3 regions of the Pantoea eucrina genome follow, and region 3 is predicted to be linked to each of the others. Evidence: predicted binding sites of a transcription regulator. Region 3 holds the regulator's gene; each other region holds the start of a gene.

Region 1 (7,612 bases), 1.5 Mb from region 3:
GTGACGAGAATGACAAAATGAATCTGAATGTGCACCAGGCTGGCGGCAGCGTGCTGGTGGTTTCGCAGTTTACGCTGGCGGCAGATACCCGTAAGGGCATGCGTCCCTCCTTTTCCGGCGGTGCCGTACCGGCAGAAGCGGAGCGGCTCTATAACGTCTTCAGCGACTGCTGCCGGGCCAGCGGTATCACAACCGCCAGCGGTCGCTTTGCGGCCAATATGCAGGTTTCACTGGTTAACGACGGTCCGGTCACTTTCTGGTTGCAGGTGTGAGATCGGCAGCCTGGCGGCAGGCAATCGGCCACGCTGGCTCCGAACGGGAGAATCATTTTATGTATCATCTTCGAGTGCCTCAGACGGCCGAAGAGCTGGACATGTATTACCAGTTCCGCTGGGAAATGCTGCGCAAGCCGCTGCGCCAGCCGCAGGGCTCAGAGCGGGATGCCTGGGACGCGCTGGCGCACCATCAGATGGTGGTGGATGAGCAGGGCAAGCCGGTTGCCGCAGGCCGCCTCTATATCAACGCAGAGAATGAAGCAGCTATTCGCTTTCTGGCCGTGCACCCGTCGGTACAGGGCAAGGGGCTCGGGACGCTGGTGGCGATGACGCTGGAATCCGTGGCGCGACAGGAAGGCGCCAAGCGCGTAACCTGCAGCGCGCGCGAAGACGCCGTGGAGTTTTTTGCCAAGCTGGGTTTTATCAATCAGGGTGAAATCACCGCACCGCAGACCACGCCGGTGCGCCATTTTCTGATGATCAAACCGGTGGTGACGCTGGATGATATTCTGCATCGCGCCGACTGGTGCGGCCAGCTCCAGCAGGCGTGGTATGAGCATATTCCCCTGAGTGAGAAGATGGGCGTGCGCATCCTGCAATATACCGGGCAGAAATTTGTCACCACCATGCCGGAGACCGGCAATCAGAATCCGCACCATACGCTGTTTGCCGGCAGTCTTTTCTCGCTGGCCACGCTGACCGGCTGGGGGCTGATCTGGCTGCTGCTGCGCGAACGTCATCTGGGCGGAACCATCATTCTGGCGGATGCGCATATCCGCTACAGCAAACCGATCAGCGGACGGCCCGGCGCCACTGCCGATCTCGGCTCGCTGAGCGGCGATCTCGACCGCCTCGCGCGCGGGCGCAAGGCGCGCGTGCAGCTGGAGGTTGAGCTGTACGGAAATGAAGAGCCGGGCGCAGTATTTGAGGGCGTCTATATTGTGCTGCCTGCGGACCAGCATGGTCCACTCGAAGCGGGTGGCTCCGGCGCGCTGATAAACTGAGGATGGTGCAGCCGATCGCGCGGCAACAACGCGATCGGCCTGCCGTTCTTAATCTGTCTGCCCGTTACGCATGCTCTGCTGCAGCGAGCCGGCGTCGGTGGTAACGGAAAGGTCTGCCGAAATGCCCGGACGCAGCGGCGTACCGGCGCGCAGTGACCCCTTAAGCTGCAGCTGTAGATTACTGTCACCGCTCTGCGTCAGCGCTGGCCAGCCCCAGTTTTCCAGTACGTTGACCGGCACCGCCTGGCCCTTCAGACTCAGCGTCAGCGGACGTTCGGCGCTCTGGCCTACCGTTGCCGTCGCCTCCAGCAGTCCATTGCCGTTAAAAGCGCTCATTTCTGTTATCTGGATTTGCTGCTCATCTGCCGTCAGCGCTATTGAGGGATGACGCAGATCGGTACGGTTAAAGGTCGCTTCTGCCGCGTTAAGACTCGCTTTGCCCGACCAGATCCCCCACTGATGCGCGCGCGCCAGCAGCAGATTATCCGCAGAGCCGTCCAGCGCCGTCATCTGGAAAGGAAACGCCGGATTGATATCGATAATCAGGTTACGATTGGCGGTGGCGTGCTTCACCAGCACGCTGTCAAGCCAGGCGGGCAGGGCAGCCTGCCAGCGCTCGCGCCAGTTCTGCGGCAGCGTATACTCCAGTCCGGCCACGGCCAGATCGTCCAGCGTCAGTTGCCGGTTGCTGCGCGTCCAGCTGCCGCTGGCGCGCAGAATACCGTTAACCCAGCGGGAGCTGAACTGCGTAAGTCTGACGCCTTCAGGCGAGAACTCTGCATTAACGATAGGATCATCCAGCGCCAGGCTGCCATTGATAAAGTTGCCGGCATTCATCGCCAGATAGCCTTCGTTACTCTGCCAGTCGCCGTTGCGCAGGGTAATGTCCCGCAGCGTAAGATCGAGGTCGGTGACCGCCCAGTCCGGTCCCTGCAGCCGGGCGTCGGTGACATCCAGACGGTTAATTGTGACCGCAGGGGCCGTCAGCAGCGGGCGCAGGAAATCATTCAGCGATTGGCTGGTCTGCAGACGGATATCATTCAGGCGCAGCTGATCAATGCTCCAGTTACCCTGGTCGTCACGCTCTGCCCGACCGGTCACCGATCCCCGGGCGATATCCGCACCTATCGTGGTGAGCTGCAGGCGGCGCTGCGCCACGTTGCCCTGTAGCAGCACGTTATCACCGGCCAGCCCGTTCAGCGTCAGCTGCGCGGCGCTTATCTGAAACTGTGCGTCACTGCCCAGCATATCGGCGGATACAGGTTTCCATGGAACAATACCGCCATTGACGCCGCGGGCAGAGAGCGGCAGCGCCGTGCGCGGGCTTTCCAGGCGCACATTGCGCAGCTGCAGGCGGTTGGCCTGAACGGGCAGCGTGGTGGATGGCGTCTGATTAGCGAGATTGATCTCCCCTTCATGAATTTCAATGCTGTCAAAATGAAGCCAGTCGCTGAACTGCACCATCGCCAGGCCCAGATCGATGCGTTTAGCCACGACAACCGCAGGCTGGCCATCGTGACCAAAACTGAAATTATCCAGCACGATATGCGAAGGGGAAGAGAAGTTGTGCTCAATTTTACTGACGGAGAGATGCCACGCAGTTTTATCACTTACCCAGCGGCTAAACCAGCCGGCGCCCCACTGTGTCTGCACCAGTACATAACCGATCACCAGCAGCAGCAGAATCAGCAGTAATAGAGTAAGGAAAAACTTGCCCAGGAATTTCATTGCATTCATCCATCGCGATCGTTGTCCGGTCAGTGGTTGTTATGCCTGAATTACCGTTACAGCTCAACCGTCTGGCGAAAAATGCGGATAAATAGCAGGCAGGCGGGCGCCTGCCTGCTGCGCTATTTTTCCTGCGGGAAAATAAGATTAAGCACGATCGCCGTAATACCGCCGGCAGCAATACCGGAAGAGAGCAGCGTTTTCAGCCACTCTGGCGCAAACTGCAGGATCAGCGGCTGCTGAGAGACACCGAGTCCGACCGCCAGCGATAGCGCAATAATCATGATAGCGCGGCGGTTAAGCGGCTCGCGGGATACAATGCGCACGCCGGAAGCGGCAATGGTGCCGAACATCACGATAGTGGCCCCGCCCAGCACCGGTTCCGGAATATGCTGAACAAAGCCGCTGACCGCCGGAAACAGCCCGAGAACCACCAGCATCAGCGCCACCACAAAGCCTACATAGCGGCTGGCCACGCCGGTCAGCTGGATCACGCCGTTGTTCTGACCAAAACAGGAGTTGGGGAAGGTGTTAAACAGGGCAGAGACGCAGGAGTTCAGGCCGTTTGCCAGTACGCCCCCTTTCAGGCGCTTCATATAGAGCGGGCCGCTGACCGGCTGTTCTGAAACGTCAGAGGTGGCGGTGATATCACCGATGGTTTCCAGCGAAGTAACCATAAAGACCAGCATCAGCGGGATCAGCAGATTCCAGTCAAAACCCAGCCCGTAATAGAGCGGTGAAGGCACAGCCAGCAGCGGCTGCTCTACCGGTGCCGCGCTCTCCGGCAGCATATCCAGTCCCCACGCCAGTGCATAACCCACCGCCATCGCGATCACCAGCGATGCCACACGCAGATAGGGGTTGCGCTGACGGTTAAGCAGAATAATCACCAGCAGTACGGCACCTGCCAGCAGCAGATTTCCAGGCGCGCCAAAGCTGTGATCGTTCATAGCAGCAAAGCCGCCGCCAATTGAGGTCAGCCCGACCTGAATCAGTGAGAGACCGATAATCATCACTACGATGCCCGACACCAGCGGCGTAATAATCCGGCGTGCAAGATGCAGCACGCGCGACAGCAGCATTTCGGTACAGGAGGCGACCATCAGCGTGCCAAACAGCGCTGCCATCATGGTGGGCACATCCGCGCCACCATTCTTCAGCGCCATACCGCCCATAATCAGCGGCGTAACAAAGTTAAAGCTGGTCCCTTGAATCGACAGCAGCCCGGAGCCCACCGGTCCCCAGGTTTTGATCTGCAGCAGCGACGCTACGCCGGAGGCAAACAGCGACATACTGATGATGTGCTGCGTATCCTGTGCCGGCAGCCCCAGCGCCTGGCAGATCAGCAGTGCCGGGGTGATCACGGCGACAAACATCGCCAGCAGGTGCTGACAGGCGGCAAACAGCGTCTGCGGCAGCGGCGGGCGATCCTCAAGACGATAAATCAGTTCGCTTTTTGTCGTGGCAGACGCACTGGCGGGCGAAAGGGGTTCGGCACGATTAACAGACATGACAGGCTCTCAGTAACAGCAAAGTGGCGATTTTAAACGGTTACCCGCTGAAAGCAATCGTTTGCATAGCTGCGGCTGATTACCGGCTGGACAATTTTTCAGCGGGCGCGCAGGGCGCGCCCGAAACCGGCCTCTATGCGTGGCTGTAGCGTTCAGTTTCCGGCAGCCAGCGCTCAATCAGCGCCTGTGCCTGTTCGGGGTAATATTGATGGATATGGCGCGCCACGCGCTGCACTTCGGGGATCATGGCCTGATCGCGCAGCAGGTCAGCGACCCTGAATTCAGCGTTGCCGGTCTGCCGCGTGCCCAGCAGCTCGCCGGGGCCGCGAATTTCAAGATCGTGCTGCGCAATCACAAAGCCGTCGTTGCTGTCGCGCAGTACCTGCAGGCGACGCTGAGCGGTTTTGCTCAGCGGGGCTTTATAAAGCAGCACGCAGTGTGAGGCGACAGCGCCGCGTCCGACGCGTCCACGCAGCTGATGCAGCTGTGCCAGACCGAGCCGCTCCGGGTTTTCGATGATCATCAGGCTGGCGTTAGGGACATCCACGCCAACCTCAATAACGGTAGTGGCGATAAGCAGCTGGATCTCGTTCGCTTTGAACGCGGCCATTACCGCCTGCTTCTCTGCGGGCTTCATCCGACCGTGCACCAGGCCGGTGCGCAGATCGGGTAATGCCACGCTCAGCTCCTGCCAGGTCGCTTCAGCGGCCTGCGCTTCCAGCACGTCCGATTCATCAATCAGGGTGCAGACCCAGTAGGCCTGACGTCCCTCCAGGCAGGCGCTTTTTACGCGTTCAATAATCTCGCTGCGGCGCGTGTCCGGAATGGCAACCGTTGTGACCGGCGTGCGGCCCGGCGGCAGCTCATCGATTGTCGAGGTGTCGAGATCGGCGTAGGCGGTCATCGCCAGCGTGCGCGGAATGGGTGTCGCGGTCATAATGAGCTGATGCGGATGAAAACCCTGCTCTTCGCCTTTTTCCCACAGCGCCAGCCGCTGATGCACACCAAAGCGGTGCTGCTCATCAATAATCACCAGCGCCATGCCGCTGAACTTCACCTGCTCCTGAAACAGCGCGTGCGTGCCCACCACCATCGCCACCTGACCACTGGCGATCGCCGCCTGCTGCGCTTCGCGCGCTTTGCCTTTCTGCTTGCCGGCGAGCCAGCCAACCTCGATGCCGAGCGGCGCAAACCACTGACGGAAATTTGCAGCGTGCTGCTCGGCCAGCAGTTCAGTCGGCGCCATCAGCGCCACCTGTTTGCCGTGGGCAATGACGTTCAGCGCTGCCAGAGCCGCCACCAGCGTTTTACCGGAGCCGACATCGCCCTGTACCAGGCGCAGCATCGGATAGTCATTAGCCAGATCGCGCTCAATCTCTTTTACCACGCGCTGCTGCGCGCCGGTCGGAGAGAAAGGCAGCGCGGCCAGCAGCCTGTCCACCAGCGTATGGCAGGGGGTCAGCGGCAGCGCATGATGACGCTGTGCGCCCGCGCGCACGGCCAGCATGCTGAGATTATGCGCCAGCAGCTCTTCAAGAATTAATCGCTTCTGTGCCGGATGGCGGCCGGTTTCCAGTTCGCTGAGCCGGAGATCGGGCGGCGGCCGGTGCAGCGTGCGCAGCGCATCAGGCAAGCTGATCAGCCCGCCGCTCAGCTCTGACGGCAGCAGCTCAGCGATCGCACAGCTCTCCAGGAGAGTCAGCGCCTGGTCGGTAAGATTGCGCAGCGTGGCCTGACGTATCCCCTCCGTGGTGGGATAGACCGGCGTCAGGGTTTCCTGCAGCTCAACGCCGCCCTGCTCACCCTGAACGCGGTATTCAGGATGGATAATTTCGGCGCCGCGCTGTCCGCGCTTGATCTCACCATAAGCGGTGACGCGGCGACCCGGCGCCAGGCTGTTTTTCATGCCGGCGGTGAAGTTAAAAAAGCGCAGAGTGGCAATCCCGCTGCCGTCACCAATCTGGCATACCAGCATGCGGCGGCGACCAAAGGTGACTTCGCTGTTCAGCACTTCGCCTTCGATGGTGGCCCAGATACCAGGCAGCAGATCGTTAATTTTGTAGAGCTGGGTGCGATCTTCATAGCGCAGGGGCAGGTGCAGCAGCAGATCCTGGATAGTAAACAGGCCGAGTCTGGCCAGCTTAGCGGCCTGGCTGGCGCCGACGCCGGTCAGGGTACTGAGCGGTATGGCATCCAGCAGCCGGCCTTTCATTTCCGACCCGTGGCTTGCATGGCGGACCACCAGCTGGCATCAGCATCGATGCCACCCTGCATGTTGATCTGCGGATAGGGCAGGCCTTTCTGCTTCGCCACGCGGGCGAGAACCGGATAGCCGCCTTCAAACAGCAGACGCTGCTGCTCTTCTTCATCCAGCAGGCTGTGCTTACGCTGATACATGCCGGCATTCTGTCGCTGGCGCTGTGCTTCATACAGAATCAGCGCCGAGGCCACAGAGACATTCAGCGACTGCACCATACCCACCATCGGAATAATAATATCCTGGTCAGCCAGCGCCAGCGCGTCGGCGGTGATGCCGGTTTTTTCCTGACCCATCAGAATGCAGGTCGGGCGGGTGTAATCGATAGCGCGAAAGTCGACCGCCTTGTCTGAAAGATGGGTGGCGAGCACCTGCATGCCGCGATCTTTCAGATGGCGTACCGCTTCCGTAATGTGCGTATGGGTTTTAACTTTTACCCAGCTGTTGCTGCCTGCGGAGGCCGAAACCATCGTGCGCATCCGCACGCTGGGCCAGACGGCGTGAACCTCATGAATGCCCACTGCGTCTGCCGTGCGGATCACCGCAGAGACATTGTGCGGCTTGTGCACCTGCTCCATGCAGACGGTGAGATCGTGCTGACGCAGCGCCAGCATTTCCTGAATTCGGGCAAAACGTTGAGCATTCATGCATTAATTACGGTTACGGTGGACTTTAATCACATCCGGCATCACGCGAATTTTGCGCATGATGTTTGCCAGATGGACGCGGTCGTTAGCAGTCAGACGGATAAAGGCGCTGTAGACGCGGCCATCGCGCTCTTCGGTATTCAGGCTCTGAATATTCGATCCCGCCGTGTTAATGGCGGCGGTCAGGTTC
Region 2 (7,612 bases), 570 kb from region 3:
TTTAACAAAGCGCGCGACATTCCGTTTGGCGCTATCCGCCTGGCGGTCAATCACCTGACTGACCGCAACAAGGTTCACCCCAGCAGCCTGGCGGGCGCCGGACGCAGCGAGCTGGCGCAGCTGATATTTGGCGTGCAGCAGCCCGCCGGCGGCGAAATCTGGATTGACGGAGAAAAAGTGCACATCCGCTCCCCGCGCGAGGCGATCGCGCGCGGCATCGGCTTTCTCACTGAAAACCGCAAAGAGCAGGGGCTGTTTCTGGAACTGGCCGCCCGGGAAAACATTGTGATGGCGACGCTGGAGCGCGACGCCAGCTACGGCCTGCTGAACCGGCGTAAGGGGCAGAAGATCGCCACTGACGCTATCGCCTCGCTCAATATTCGCGTGCCGCATGCGCAGGTTCGCGCGGGCGGGCTATCGGGCGGCAACCAGCAGAAGCTGCTGATCTCCCGCTGGGTATCTATTGCGCCGCGCATTCTGATTCTGGACGAACCGACGCGCGGTGTGGACGTCGGTGCGAAGAGTGAAATTTACCGCATGATGAATCAGCTGGCGCAGCAGGGCGTGGCGATTCTGATGATCTCCAGCGAACTGCCGGAGGTGGTGGGCATGAGCGATCGCGTCTACGTCATGCGTGAAGGCACCATTGCCGGCGAGCTGAGCGGTGACGCCATCAGCCAGGAAAATATCATGACACTGGCCACCGGCGCTCAGCCGGTTACAGCCTGAGGAGAAAGGAATGACCAGCGAAACCGCACGCGTAACCAGCCCGACGCTGAAACGGGCGTTAATGAGCGATCTGCTGCAGACGATCGGGATCCTGCCGATTCTGATCCTGATTGTGGCGGTGTTTGGCTTTATCGCACCTAACTTCTTCACCGAGGCGAACCTGCTGAACATTACCCGGCAGGCCTCTATCAATATCGTGCTGGCGGCGGGGATGACGTTTGTCATTCTGACCGGCGGTATCGATCTGTCTGTGGGCTCCATGCTCGGCACCACGGCAGTGGTCGCGATGGTGGTGTCGCTCGATCCCGCCTTTGCCGACCTGACGATCCCTGCTGCACTGGGTGCCGGGCTGATCATGGGACTGTTCAACGGCATCCTGGTCGCCTGGGCCGGGCTGCCACCGTTTATCGTCACGCTTGGCACCTATACCGCCCTGCGCGGGGCCGCCTATCTGCTGGCTGACGGCACAACGGTCATTAACTCCAGCATCAATTTTGAGTGGATAGGCAACGGCTATCTCGGGCCGGTGCCGTGGCTGATCATCATCGCCTTTGCGGTTATCGCGCTCTGCTGGTTCATTCTGCGCCGTACCACTTTAGGCATCCATATCTATGCGGTGGGCGGCAATATGCAGGCGGCCCGTCTGACCGGGATCAAAGTCGGCGCGGTGCTGATTTTTGTCTACGCCATGAGCGGCCTGCTCTCCGGGCTGGGGGGGCTGATGAGCGCCTCACGACTCTACAGCGCCAACGGCAACCTTGGCGTGGGCTATGAGCTGGATGCGATTGCTGCGGTGATCCTCGGCGGCACCAGCTTTGTCGGCGGTATCGGCACCATCACCGGCACGCTGATTGGCGCACTGATTATCGCCACGCTCAACAACGGCATGACGCTGATGGGCGTCTCCTACTTCTGGCAACTGGTGATCAAAGGCGGCGTGATCATCGTCGCCGTGTTAATCGATAAATACCGTACCCGTCATCACGTCAGCTGAAGGCCGGCAGAACATTTCCAGGTGGCGATCCCGCGGACCGCTGACAATAAAAAAAGCAGGAGAACATCAACTATGCGTTTTAATCCGATTGTAACCGGACTGCTGGCCGCCACGCTGCTGAGCGCGCCGCTGGTACAGGCAAAAGAGCTGAAATCGATAGGGGTGACCGTAGGCGATCTGGCCAACCCGTTCTTTGTGCAGATCACCAAAGGTGCCGAGCTGAAAGCCCGCGAGCTGGCAGGTGACAAGGTCAACGTGACGCTGGTCTCCAGCGGCTACGATCTCGGTCAGCAGGTGGGACAGATCGATAACTTTATCGCCGCCAAAGTCGATATGATCATTCTCAACGCCGCCGACTCCAAAGGCATTGCGCCAGCGGTGAAGCGGGCGCGCGACGCCGGCATCGTCGTGGTGGCGGTGGACGTGGCCGCAGATGGCGCTAACGCCACCATTACCTCGGATAACACCCAGGCAGGCGCGATGGCGTGTAAATATATCTCTGACCGGCTGAAGGCGAAGGGCAACGTGGTGATCATCAACGGACCGCCGGTTTCGGCGGTGCAGAACCGTGTCGAAGGCTGCATGAGCGAGCTGAAGACGCACCCCGATATTAAGCTGCTCTCTTACAACCAGAACGCTAAAGGCAGCCGCGAAGGCGGGCTGGAGGTGATGACCGGTCTGCTCTCCGCTAATCCGAAAATCGACGCCGTGTTTGCTATCAACGATCCGACCGCAATCGGCGCCGACCTGGCGGCCAAACAGGCGCAGCGCAGCGAATTCTTTATTGTAGGGGTCGATGGTTCACCGGACGGGGAAGAGGCGCTGAAGCGTAAAGGCTCGCTGTTTGTGGCGACCCCGGCGCAGGACCCGCAGGTGATGGCGGAGAAAGCGGTGGAAATTGGTTACAACATACTGCAAGGCAAGTCTGCTCCCGACAAACCGGTGCTGATTCCGGTGACGATGATCGATCGCGACAACGTGAGCAGTTACAAAGGCTGGACAGTGAAATAACGCGGCAGATTTTCCGGTCGTCATCCCTTTCCTGCCTGCAGGAGAGGGCTGCGGCGGCAGGTATGTTGCCTGGCCGCCGCAGCCTCCATTACCCCTCACGTGACGGGAGCACTTCATGGCACTGATATCTCTGGCGCAGGGGCTGGCCCATGCGCAGCAGCACGGCTACGCGCTGGGCGCATTTAACGTCCTCGATACCCACTTTCTGCGCGCGCTGTTTCAGGCAGCGGAGCAGCAGCGTTCACCCTTTATCATCAACCTTGCAGAGGTGCACTTTAAGTATGTCAGCCTCGATCACCTGGTCGCGGCGATTCGCTGCGAGGCGGCGCGGCACGCGATTCCGGTGGTGCTCAATCTCGATCATGGTCTGCATTTCGAGGCGGTGGTGCAGGCGGTGCGCCTGGGCTTTACCTCGGTGATGTTTGACGGCTCCGGGCTGAGCTATGACGAGAATGTGCGTCAGACGCAGGAGGTCGTAAAACTCTGTCATGCGGTGGGCGTCTCGGTCGAAGCGGAGCTAGGCGCGGTGGGAGGCGACGAGGGCGGGGCGCTGACCGGTGAAGCGGACAGCGCAAAATTTACCGATCCGGCGCTGGCGGCTGACTTTGTGCAGAGTACCGGCATCGACTGCCTGGCGGTGGCGATCGGTAACGCACACGGTAAATATAAAGGCGAACCGCGCCTCGATTTTGACCGGCTGGCAGCGATCCGCAGCGCGGCAGATATTCCGCTGGTGCTGCACGGCGGCTCAGGGATTAGCGACGCCGATTTCCGCCGCGCCATTACGCTCGGCATTCATAAAATCAACTTCTACACCGGCATGTCCCAGGCGGCGCTGGACGCAATAGAAACGCAGATGGATCAGCGCGACGCCCGCTATGACAGCTTTGCTGAGCTGCTTATGGCGGTGGAGCGCAATATCAGCCGCGTGGTCGCGCAGCAGATGCAGATTTTCGGCAGCAGCGGACGCGCCTGAGATGACGGCACGCAGCGGCATTCTGGCCGCCGGTACTCTGCTGGTCGATCATGTCCAGCGCATTACGCACTGGCCGGATCAGGGCTGGCTGACCGAAATCGTGGCGCGCGAGCGCTGCAGCGGCGGCGCGGTGCCGAATGTGCTCCTGACGCTGGCGCGCATGCAGTCAGGTTTACCGCTGGCGGCTGCCGGTATCACGGGCGAGGATGCGGACGGTGACTATCTGCTGCAGCGACTGCGCGAGGAGGGGGTGGATTGCCGCGGCGTAACGCGCACCCGCGCGGCGGCCACTGCCATGACGCAGGTAATGACCGCGCCGGATGGTCAGCGCACCTTTTTTCACGCGCGCGGCGCCAGCGCGCTGCTTGATGTGGCGCATTTCCGCGACCTTACTACTCCGCACCGCATTTTTCACCTCGGCTATCTGCTGCTGCTCGACCAGCTTGACCGGCCCGACGCGCAGTTCGGCACGCGCAGCGCGCGGCTGCTGGCGCAGATGCAGCAGCGCGGCTATCTGACCTCGCTCGATCTGGTCTCGCGCGCCGGCGATCACCGCAGCCTGGTGCTGCCGGCGCTGCGCTGGCTCGACTATTTAATCATTAATGAGCTGGAGGCGGCGGCGCTGACCGGTATCCCGCTGCGGCACGGCGCCGGGCTGGCATCGCCGGAGACGTTTGCTGCCGCGGGCGCGTGGCTGCTGCAGCAGGGGGTGCGTCAGCGCGTGGTGATCCACGCGCCGGAAGGGGCGTGGGGGACAGAAAGGGGCGGTGAGGCGTGCTGGCAGCCGGCGTGGCGGCTGAATGCCAGCGACATTGTCGGCAGCGTGGGAGCGGGTGACGCTTTCTGCGCCGGCGTGCTGTACGCCAGCCACGAGGGCTTTACGCTGTCAGCCACGCTGCAGCTGGCGCACACCTGCGCCTGCTTTAACCTGCGCGCGGCGAACGCGCTGGATGGGATCCGGCCGCTGCCGGAGATGCAGCGCTGGATGGATCATGCGATCTGCGATACGCGCGCTGCCGGACGCACCACGTCAGCTGAAAATACATAGCCGAGGCCGCGAATGGTGCGGATAAGGTTTGGCTGATGCGGGTTAGCTTCGATTTTGCGCCGCAGCCGCATGATCAGCACGTCGATAGTACGGTCAAAGACATCCAGCGTTTCGCTGTGCGTCAGCTCCAGCAGCTGGTCGCGGGTTAACACTTTGCGGGCGTGTGCGACCAGCGCGCGCAGCAGCGTATATTCCCCCTGCGTCAGCGGTACGCTTTCACGCTGCGGATTCAGCAGCTGGCAGCGCACCTCATCCAGCTGCCAGCCGTTGAACTGCCAGCCCGCAGGGATAACAGCGTCTGGTTCATCCTGCCTGCCGCTGCGGCGCAGTGCGGCGCGCGCGCGCGCCACGACCACGCGCGGATTAAAGGGTTTAGCGATATAGTCATCGGCACCCATTTCCAGGCCCACCACCATCTCCGCTTCCGAGCCCATTCCGGTCAGCATGATCACCAGCACATCCGGCCGCTCACGCTGGATCTGCTGCAGAACCAGCAGCCCGTTCGTATCCGGCAGCATCATATCGAGCATCACCAGCGAAATATCCGGATGCTGCGTCAGCAGCGCCTGAACATCGCGCCCGAGGTGGCAGCGATACACGGCGGAAACGTGCTCACTTAAGACATCGTGCAGCAGTTCGCAGATGGCACGATCATCGTCAACGATCAGTATCGCGGGCTTCATGGCGCGGCCTCGTTATCATGCAGAGAGTAAAGGCACTATAACCTGCTGTTTTTAGCCTGCTGAATCGTGCAGCAGAAACGTGAGCGATATCGCCAGGCAGAACGCGAAAGCGTGCGGCACCGCAAAATTATCGCGCTTTATAGGGCAGCAAGGAAAACGATTGCGCAGCAGCGGGGCAATGCACCATAATCGCGCCTCTTTCTGGTTCAGACTTTTCTTAACCGGATGCGCAACGGAAAACGTAAACGATTGCGCAGGAGATGGCACAGCAATTGCTATCAGGACAGGGGAAAGCGGAGGGGGCACCTCACGTCCGGCAGGCTCGCTTTCAGCAACAACGATCAGCTGTTAACCACTTTGGCCAGTGAGAACGCGCAGCCGCTGCGTCTCCGCTCATGAGAGAAAATGATGTTAGAGAAACTGTTTAAGCTTAAAGCGCACAACACCACCGTGCGCACGGAGATCGTGGCGGGGATCACCACTTTCCTCGCCATGGCCTATATCCTGTTTGTTAACCCCTCTATTCTGGGCGCGACCGGCATGGATAAAGGGGCGGTGTTTGTGGCGACCTGCCTGGCGGCGGCGATCGGCTCAATTCTGATGGGACTGATTGCTAACTATCCGATTGCGCTGGCACCCGGCATGGGGCTGAACGCGTTCTTTACCTACACCGTGGTGCTGCATATGGGCTACACCTGGCAGATTGCGCTGGGCGCGGTGTTTCTGTCGGCGGTGATCTTCTTTGCGCTCTCGATCTTTAAAATCCGCGAGTGGATTATTGCCAGCATCCCGCTGCCGCTGCGCGCCGGCATCGCCGCCGGTATCGGCCTGTTCCTGGCGCTGATTGCGCTGGAAGGGGCCGGCATTGTGGTGGATAACCCGGCGACGCTGGTCGGGCTGGGCGATCTGACCAAACCAGGGCCGCTGCTGGCGCTGCTCGGCTTTTTTATCATCGTGGTACTGGAAGCGCGCCGCGTGACCGGCGCGGTGCTGATTGGCATTCTGGTGGTGACCTTTATCTCTATGGGCATCGGCCTGACGCCGTTTGGCGGCGTCTTCTCCGCGCCGCCTTCAATCGCGCCTACCTTTATGCAGCTCGATATTGCCGGCGCCTTTAATGTGGGGCTGGTAAGCGTTATTTTTGCCTTTCTGTTTGTTGATGTGTTTGATAATACCGGCACCCTGCTGGGCGTAACCAAACGCGCAGGTCTGGCGGATGAGCAGGGCAACGTGCCAAAAATGGGGCGCGCACTGATTGCTGACAGCGCGGCTGCGCTGTTTGGCTCACTGCTCGGTACCTCAACCACCACCAGCTATGTGGAATCTGCGGCTGGCGTCAGCGCCGGCGGACGCACCGGCCTGACGGCCATTGTGGTGGCCGTGCTGTTTCTGCTGAGCCTGTTCTTCTCGCCGCTGGCGGGTAGCGTACCGGTCTGGGCCACCGCCCCGGCGCTGCTGTTCGTCGCCGTGCTGATGGCATCGGGCCTGGCGGAAATCGACTGGAAAGATGTGACGACGGCGGCACCGGTAACGGTAACGGCGCTGACCATGCCGCTGACCTACTCAATTGCGAACGGCATCGCCTTTGGTTTCATTACCTGGACCGTTGTTAAGCTGCTGAGCGGCCGCGCCCGTGAAGTGAATAGCGCACTGGTGATCCTCTCGCTGCTGTTTGTCATCAAGCTGGGCTGGCTCAGCGCCTGATGAAAAAAGGGAAGCCCGGACGGGCTTCCCTGCTGATAATGGCTGGCCGGTGCGTTAGCGGAACGGCGGCTCATTAAAGGTGCGCAGCTTGCGGGAGTGCAGCTTATCGCCCTCGGCGCGCAGCAGCTCTACCGCACAGATGCCAATCTGCAGATGCTCAGAGATGGCCCCTTCATAAAAGCGATTCGCCTGACCCGGCAGCTTGATCTCACCGTGCAGCGGTTTATCCGATACGCACAGCAGCGTGCCGTAAGGCACGCGGAAGCGGTAGCCCTGCGCCGCGATGGTCGCGCTCTCCATATCCACCGCCACGGCGCGGCTCAGGTTGAAACGCAGCGCGGAAGCGGCGTAGCGCAGCTCCCAGTTACGATCGTCTGTGGTCACCACCGTACCGGTACGCAGCCGCTGTTTAACCTCTTCACCCGGCATGCCGCTCACTGACTTGGTTGCGTCATAGAGCGCACGCT
Region 3 (7,612 bases):
CCAAGCTGCAGCAGATTCTGTAAACCTGCAGCTTTACCGCTGGCGTGCGGGAACGGCGCCAGCGCGCTGGCAACCACAATCGGATAGATAGCGCCGTTTGCCAGCGCCATACCGCAGAAAGGCAGCAGCAGGCCAAAAAGCGACGGCGCGGGAAGCAGCGCAACGGCAAAGAGGCTCATAATGCTCAGACTGTAAATCAGCAGCAGCCAGGGCAGCAGCTGCGCGCCCTGAAAGCGATTAAGCAGCGCACGACAGCCAAAACCGCCAATAAGGAAGGCAATCGTCTGCGGTACATAGCTGAGCCCGATATCGGCCGGGGTTAAGCCCGCGGCCGCCAGAATAAAGGGTGAACCCGTCAGCCAGGCAAAGAAGCTGGCAGAGCAGGCGGAGTAAATCAGCACGTTGCCGCTGTAGGCGCGGGTAGCGAGCAGCGTCAGCCAGCCAGGCTGATCGCCGCGCGCCGCCTGAGAGATACGCGGCGAGCGAAGTCTGAGGGTACCTGCCAGCAGCACCAGGGTAATCAGCGTCAGCACCAGGAAAATAGTGCGCCAGTGAAAATGACTCATCAGCCAGGCACCCAGCAGCGGAGCCAGAGCAGGAGAGAGCGCCACCAGCGGCATGATAGTGGCAAACACTTTATTGGCCTGCGCTTTAGGGTAGCGATCGATAACCAGCGCCTGCCAGCTCACGGCGGCGGCACAGACGCCCACAGCCTGAATAAAGCGCAGCGCCAGCATCAGCCAGACGTTGTCGGCCCATAGCATGGCCAGACAGCTCAGGGCAAAGATTGAGAGGCCCGCCAGTAAAACCGGTTTGCGGCCAATGCGGTCAGAGAGAAGTCCCCAGCCCACCTGCGCACAGGCAAAGCCCGCCAGAAACAGGCTCAGGCTGGCGCTGATAACACCCGGAGCGGTGGCAAAATCACGCTGCATGTCGCTGAATGCGGGCAGATACATATCCGTGGCGAGAAAGCCGAGCATGCTCAGCAGCGCCAGATAGGGCAGAAATCCTTTAGATGACATCACTATTTTTCTCATTCGGCAGGGAAACGCGAAGGAGTGTAAAAGGGTGCAGTCAGCTTTGTGAAACGCTAATATTTGCAGAGTGCTGTTAAATTTTTTGAAGGCAAAAATATGTGGTCTGAATATGCACTTGAGGTAGCGGATGCCGTCGCCCGCACCGGCAGTTTCAGCGCGGCAGCGCAGGAGCTGCACCGCGTGCCTTCTGCTATCAGCTATACCATCAGGCAGCTGGAGAGCTGGCTTGCCGTGGAGCTGTTTGAACGCCAGCATCGGGAGGTGGTCCTGACGCCGGCCGGCGAGCATTTTGTGCGAGAAGGCCGCTCTGTTATCAAAAAAATGCTGGCAACGCGACGCCAGTGTCAGCAGCTGGCCAACGGCTGGCGCGGCCAGCTCACTATTGCCGTTGATTGTATCGTCAAGCCGCAGCGCACGCGCCAGCTGGTGAAAGATTTCTATCGCCACTTTCCCGATATGGAGCTGATCATCAGCTATGAAGTGTTTAACGGCGTATGGGATGCGCTGGCCGATGGCCGGGTTGACGTAGCCATCGGCGCCACGCAGGCGATCCCGGTTGGCGGACGCTTTGCTTTTCAGGATATGGGCGCCCTTAACTGGCGCTGCGTGGTCAGTCCGGATCATCCACTGGCGCAGAGCGCGCATCCTGACGAAGAGGCGATGCGCGCCTGGCCGTCGCTGGTGCTGGAAGATACGTCGCGCGCGCTGCCGCGCCGTATGACCTGGACGCTGGATAATCAGCGCCGGCTGGTGGTGCCGGAGTGGGAAACCGGAATCGACTGCCTGCAGGCTGGCCTGTGCGTGGGGATGATCCCGGGACATCTGGCGCGGCCGCTACTGGATAGCGGCGCGCTGGTGGAGCTGATATTACCGCAGCCCTTTCCGGAGAGTCCCTGCTGCGTCAGCTGGGCCGAGCAGCGGGCGTCGCCAGCGCTGATCTGGCTGCTGGAATACCTGGGGGATGCTGAGACGCTAAACCATGAGTGGCTCAGCGAGCGCCACGCTTAGCGGCGATAGTCGCGAAACGGACCATCCCCGACGGAGCGACGCTCAATCAGACTGGGCTGAACTTCAATTGTTTGCGGCTCTTCACGTTTACTGGTAATGCGGTCCAGCAGCATCTCCAGCGCTTTCTCACCCAGCTGAGCTTTGGGCTGATGCACCGTCGTCAGCGCCGGCGTAAAGTAGCGGGCGTTGCGCACATTATCATAGCCGATCACCGAAATATCCTGCGGTACGCGCAGGCCCATCTCATCGGCGGCGCAGATGGCGCCCATTGCCATAATATCGCCGCCGCAGAACACAGCGGTAGGCCGCTGCTTCTGGCTCAGGATCTGCTGCATCGCCTGATAACCCGACTCCGGCTCAAAATCGCCCTGTACGATCCACTCCGCACGCACCGCGATCCCCGCTTCCTGCATCGCCTGCAGGAAGCCGGCGTGCCGTCCGCCGCCGGTATTGCGCTCCAGCTGGCCCGGAATAGCGCCAATATCGCGATGACCCCGCTCGATCAGGTAACGGCCGGCCAGATAGCCGCCCTGAAAGGCGTTATCCTGCACGGTATCGGTAAAATCCCCGCGGGAAGCGCCCCAGTCCATGACCACCATCGGAATATTGCGATTCTCTTCCAGCATCTGAAGCAGATCGTCCGGATACTCAGAGCACATCACCAGCAGGCCATCTACCCGCTTTTGCGCCATCATCGACAGATAGGCGCGCTGTTTTTGCAGGTCATTGTGCGCATTGCCCAGAATCAGCGTATAGCCCTGAGCGAAGCAGTGGTTTTCAATCGCTTCAATGATTTCAGCAAAGTAGGGGGCTTCGCTGGATGTCGCCAGCAGACCCAATGTTTTCGTGTGATTAACCTTCAGGCTGCGCGCCACGGCGCTGGGAGAGTAGTGCAGCGCTTTAATCGCCTCCCACACGGCATTACGCGTCTCTTCAGCGACAAAGCGCGTTTTATTGATGACGTGCGAAACCGTGGTCGTTGATACGCCAGCGCGTTTTGCCACATCTTTAATTGTTGCCATGAAAATGGACCTCTTAAACCTATCGCAACTTTATGATAAGTATAGTGTTAAACGTTTGCGTCTGCGCAGGGTTTTCTGCCCGGTTTCAGCATAAAAATGGCTGATTTAAGGCGAGTAATTAACCGTAACAGATAATGACAGCAGCGTGCGCAAAAGGTGTTGCGCAACGAAAGGCGGCGATTCTAGCAAGGTGAGGGGCATAAAACGAGATTTTTACCTGAGGTCAGGCGAAAATATTTAGATTACGGCAGCCGGTATGTGTTCAGGCCAAAACGCGCGCGGCGTGTTGCGCAACCGCTAACGAATGGTTTTAGGTGTCATCATGCGGCGTGCGCCAACATAGTGCTTCTGCCAGTAATCTTCACCCAGCGCGCTGATCTGAATATCCTTGCCGGTACGCGGCGACTGAATAAATTTGCCGTTACCCAGATAAACGCCAACATGATCGGCTGTACCGCGATTATTGATGCGGAAAAACACCAGATCCCCTTTCTCCAGCATTTCGCGCTTGATGGGAGCGGCATCGCGCAGATGATACATTTCGTTGGCCGTGCGCGGCAGTTTGAAACGGACCAGATCTTTGTAGGCGTACCAGACCAGGCCACTGCAATCGAATCCGGTAAGCGGAGAGGTGCCACCCCACTGATAAGGTTTGCCCAGCTGGCCCATAAGTTTAGTCATGGCGGTTTCACGCGCCTTCTGGTAGCGCAGACGGTGGGATTTGCTGAGCCTGATACCGGTCAGCGCATCGGTACTCTCTTCCGCGGCTGCTATTTTCCGGCTGGTACGCTGATGACCATATTTTTTGCTGGCGGAGAGGGCGGGCGCTTTTTTACGGGCGGTACGGGAAGTCGCAGGCGGTTCTGCGTGCAGGCTTTTTTTCGATTTAACTTTTTGTACGGGCGTGACGCGTGTTTTTTTAGCCGAGGTTTTAACCGGACGTCGTTTGCGGCGCTCATCGTCGCGCGCACTCTTTTTCTCCGCTTTCTGCAGGCTGGCGTTAACCGGCTTGTGCGGTGAAGCAGCGGCCACGTTAAAAAACAGCTGAGCAAAAGCCAGTATGAAAAGCGTAATCAGTAAACGCATAGTCCGGTTACAGGTTCGGCAGGCTGCAGAAGCAGACCGCGGCAATATTAGAAAATTCTGATCAGCGATCAGCGCCGGATTGATTCTAATCCACTTTTTTTACAAAAGGTAAGGTCTTTTTTATTAAATCCATCAACACAAGGGCTGTGCAGCAAAAATGAGCGGTTTCAGGCGGTTAACGCAGCATATTTATTGCTAATCGTGTATTAATACACACTTCGTCATACGCCCGTGGCGGCAAACTTAACAAACATGGCGATTCATGCCGCAGCGAGGCAAATTCCCGATTTCAGTCGCGGGATGAAGTCGCTACAATAAACAAACACGAAGTGAAGAATTAAGGAAGGCAAAAATGAGTACTGTTGAAAAAATTCAGCGCCAGATCGCAGAAAACCCGATCCTGCTGTATATGAAAGGATCGCCAAAACTGCCAAGCTGCGGCTTCTCAGCTCAGGCTGTTCAGGCGCTCTCTGCCTGTGGCGAACGCTTCGCGTATGTTGATATCCTGCAGAATCCTGATATCCGTGCTGAACTGCCAAAATACGCTAACTGGCCAACCTTCCCGCAGCTGTGGGTGGATGGGGAGCTGGTCGGCGGCTGCGACATCATCGTTGAGATGTTCCAGCGCGGTGAACTTCAGCCGCTGATCAAAGAAACCGCTGAGAAACACAAAGAAGCGGAATAAATTAAAAGGCCGGCGCTGTGCCGGCCTTTTTCATTCTCTTACTCTGCCGCGCTTTCGCCTGACGCTTCGCTCTCTGCCTCAGCGTCATTTAGCGCCAGCGGCCAGCCACCTAAACGTTTCCAGCGGTTTACCAGCTCGCAAAACAGCATTGCCGTCTGCTCTGTATCATAAAGCGCCGAGTGCGCCTGCGTGCTGTCAAAATCGATACCTGCCGCCTTGCACGCTTTTGCCAGCACCGTCTGTCCCAGCACCAGCCCGCTCAGCGCCGCCGTATCAAAGGTGGCAAACGGATGAAAGGGGTTGCGTTTCAGGCTGGCGCGCTCAGCCGCCGCCGTAACGAAGCTGTGATCAAAGTTGGCATTATGCGCCACAATAATCGCCCGGTTGCAGCCGCTCTCTTTAAGCCCTTTGCGCACCTGTTTAAAGATGGCGTGCAGCGCTTCATATTCGCTCACTGCGCCGCGCAGCGGGTTCGCAGGATCGATACCGGTAAACGCCAGCGCTTCAGGATGAAGAAGGGCACCTGCAAAGGGTTCAATGTGAAAATGCTGGGTTTCGTCACGCTGCAGCCAGCCATCCTCATCCATTTTCAGGGTCGTGGCGGCAATCTCCAGCAGCGCATCAGTCTGCGCATTAAAACCGGCGGTTTCGACATCGATAACTACCGGATAAAAGCCGCGAAAGCGTTGGTTAAGGGCGTTCTGGGCGTTCGATTCAGACATCAGGATCTCATAGCAGTGAAAAGGGCAGCGCGCATTATGGCAAAAAAGGCGGGAGGGTGCAGCAGATGAGAAAAACCAGCCCGCAAATTTGCGGGCTGGCGTCAGGCATCAGTTACCAAGGCCATTACCGGCATGCTTGTTTTCAATCAGCTCAATTTTATAGCCATCGGGATCTTCAACAAACGCAATAATCGTGCTGCCACCTTTAACCGGGCCCGCCTCACGGGTTACGTTGCCGCCCGCGCTACGGATGCGCTCGCAGGTTGCGGCGACATCGTCTACGCCCAGCGCGATGTGACCATAAGCGTTCCCAAGGTCATATTTTTCCGTACCCCAGTTATAGGTCAGCTCAATGACCGCACCTTCGCTCTCTTCGGTGTAGCCAACAAATGCCAGAGTATATTTATATTCTGCATTTTCACTCTGACGCAGCACGCGCATACCCAGTACGCGGGTATAGAAGTCAATTGAGCGTTGCAGATCGCCAACGCGTAACATGGTGTGAAGTAAACGCATAACATCCTCTTTTTTAACATGGTCAGATTTTGACGCAGAAACAGTACAAGTATAGCGGGTGACGGGGCTGCCGCATCGTTATGCGGCAGCTGCCGGTTACAGCGTCGGGTAGTCGATGTAACCTTCCGCACCGCCGCCGTAGAAACTCTCCGGGCGCTGCGGGTTAAGCGGAGCATCCTGCTGCAGGCGGGCAACCAGGTCCGGGTTGGCAATAAAGTCGCGGCCAAACGCCACGGCATCAATCAGGCCGCGCGCGATCAAATCATCCGCTTTTTCCACGCTGTAGGCGCCGGCACCGATGATCACACCGGGGAAAGCCGTGCGGACTTTTTCGCGGAACGCATCAGTGTAAGGTTTGCCACCCGCCCAGTCTGGCTCAGAAAGGTGCAGATAGGCCAGGCCGCGTTTGCCCAGTTCACTGATATACCAGAGCGCAGCTTCCTCTTCGTCCGGGCCATTTTCCAGGTTCTGGAACGCCCCGACAGGTGAAACGCGGATCCCGACGCGATCGGCAGACCAGTTGGCGATCGCTGCATCCACAACTTCCAGCGCAAAGCGGCCGCGCTTTTCAATCGAGCCGCCATACTCGTCGTCGCGCTTGTTTGAGTCAGGCGACAGGAACTGGTGCATCAGATAGCCGTGCGCTGAGTGCAGCTCAAGCAGGTCAAAGCCAGCCTCGCGGGCATTGGCTGCAGCCTGGCCGAAATCCTGCACAATCTGTTTAATTTCATCGACGGTCAGTTCGCGCGGCACGGAGGTCTCTTCGCGATACACGCTGCCGTCAGCGGCGCGCAGCGAGGTACGGGTACCGGCTGGCAGGGCAGAAGGCGCAACCGGTGCATTGCCTTCTGGCTGCACGCTGTAATGTGAAATGCGGCCGGTATGCCACAGCTGGACCGCAACGTGGCCCTGAGCAGCGTGAATGCCTTCGTTGATCATCTTCCATGCATCAATCTGCTGCTGCGTATGCAGGCCTGGTGCGCCCGCATAGCCTTTAGCCTGAAAAGAGACCTGCGTCGCTTCAGTAATAATCAGGCCCGCTCCGGCACGCTGCTGGTAGTACTCAGCCATCATCGGCGTGGGAACATCACCCGGCTCAATGCTGCGCAGCCGCGTCAGCGGTGCCATGAATACGCGGTTAGGAACGGTAACTGCACCCACTTTCAGCGGGGAAAATAGCTGTTTGCTCGCCATAGTAATTCCTCTATTAGACCGGTCGTCTATAAACATCTGTTTTAAAAATGCGGGCCGTTAAGCCACTGTTCGATAGTGCTGAGTGCCAGATTAATCGGATCTGGTTCGCGGGAAATTTTGCTCTGCAGACTGGCGCCCAGCCAGAGCAGATAGCAACGCTGCGCAAGCTGCACCGGAGTCTGATTAAATAGCAGCGGCTGTTCAGCCGCAGCCTCGGTCAGGCAGTGTGCGTAAGCGGCAATAATGGCGCTGGCGCCGCGCTGCAGCGCATCGCGCATCGGCTCTGAGAGATCGCATACCTCAGCCGACAGCTTGACGCCCAGGCAGCCCATAATAAGCCCC

Evidence for each region. The regulator PurR, encoded in region 3, represses purine synthesis genes. The targets are predictions, from matches to a motif close to CANGCAAACGTTTGCNTG.
Region 1: the regulator PurR is predicted to act here: its motif matches at 4,569-4,586, upstream of LAC65_RS15770 (nucleobase:cation symporter-2 family protein).
Region 2: the regulator PurR is predicted to act here: its motif matches at 5,591-5,608, upstream of LAC65_RS09620 (NCS2 family permease).

Annotation. Positions count from the first base shown of each region.
Region 1 covers NZ_CP083448.1:3,308,587-3,316,198, reverse strand. The annotation lists gene dtd (D-aminoacyl-tRNA deacylase) at 1-272, shown strand, start outside; gene fabY (fatty acid biosynthesis protein FabY) at 332-1,279, shown strand; gene LAC65_RS15775 (AsmA family protein) at 1,328-3,007, opposite strand; gene LAC65_RS15770 (nucleobase:cation symporter-2 family protein) at 3,130-4,518, opposite strand; gene recG (ATP-dependent DNA helicase RecG) at 4,652-6,730, opposite strand; gene trmH (tRNA (guanosine(18)-2'-O)-methyltransferase TrmH) at 6,727-7,422, opposite strand; gene spoT (bifunctional GTP diphosphokinase/guanosine-3',5'-bis pyrophosphate 3'-pyrophosphohydrolase) at 7,426-7,612, opposite strand, start outside.
Region 2 covers NZ_CP083448.1:2,027,278-2,034,889, reverse strand. The annotation lists gene LAC65_RS09650 (sugar ABC transporter ATP-binding protein) at 1-729, shown strand, start outside; gene LAC65_RS09645 (ABC transporter permease subunit) at 740-1,723, shown strand; gene LAC65_RS09640 (ABC transporter substrate-binding protein) at 1,796-2,734, shown strand; gene LAC65_RS09635 (ketose 1,6-bisphosphate aldolase) at 2,850-3,710, shown strand; gene LAC65_RS09630 (carbohydrate kinase family protein) at 3,712-4,758, shown strand; gene LAC65_RS09625 (winged helix-turn-helix domain-containing protein) at 4,701-5,441, opposite strand; gene LAC65_RS09620 (NCS2 family permease) at 5,847-7,145, shown strand; gene LAC65_RS09615 (AMP nucleosidase) at 7,200-7,612, opposite strand, start outside.
Region 3 covers NZ_CP083448.1:1,461,875-1,469,486, forward strand. The annotation lists gene punC (purine nucleoside transporter PunC) at 1-1,025, opposite strand, end outside; gene punR (DNA-binding transcriptional activator PunR) at 1,134-2,045, shown strand; gene purR (HTH-type transcriptional repressor PurR) at 2,042-3,067, opposite strand; gene LAC65_RS06900 (C40 family peptidase) at 3,365-4,153, opposite strand; gene LAC65_RS06905 (Grx4 family monothiol glutaredoxin) at 4,506-4,838, shown strand; gene rnt (ribonuclease T) at 4,877-5,560, opposite strand; gene gloA (lactoylglutathione lyase) at 5,669-6,076, opposite strand; gene nemA (alkene reductase) at 6,173-7,270, opposite strand; gene LAC65_RS06925 (TetR/AcrR family transcriptional regulator) at 7,312-7,612, opposite strand, start outside.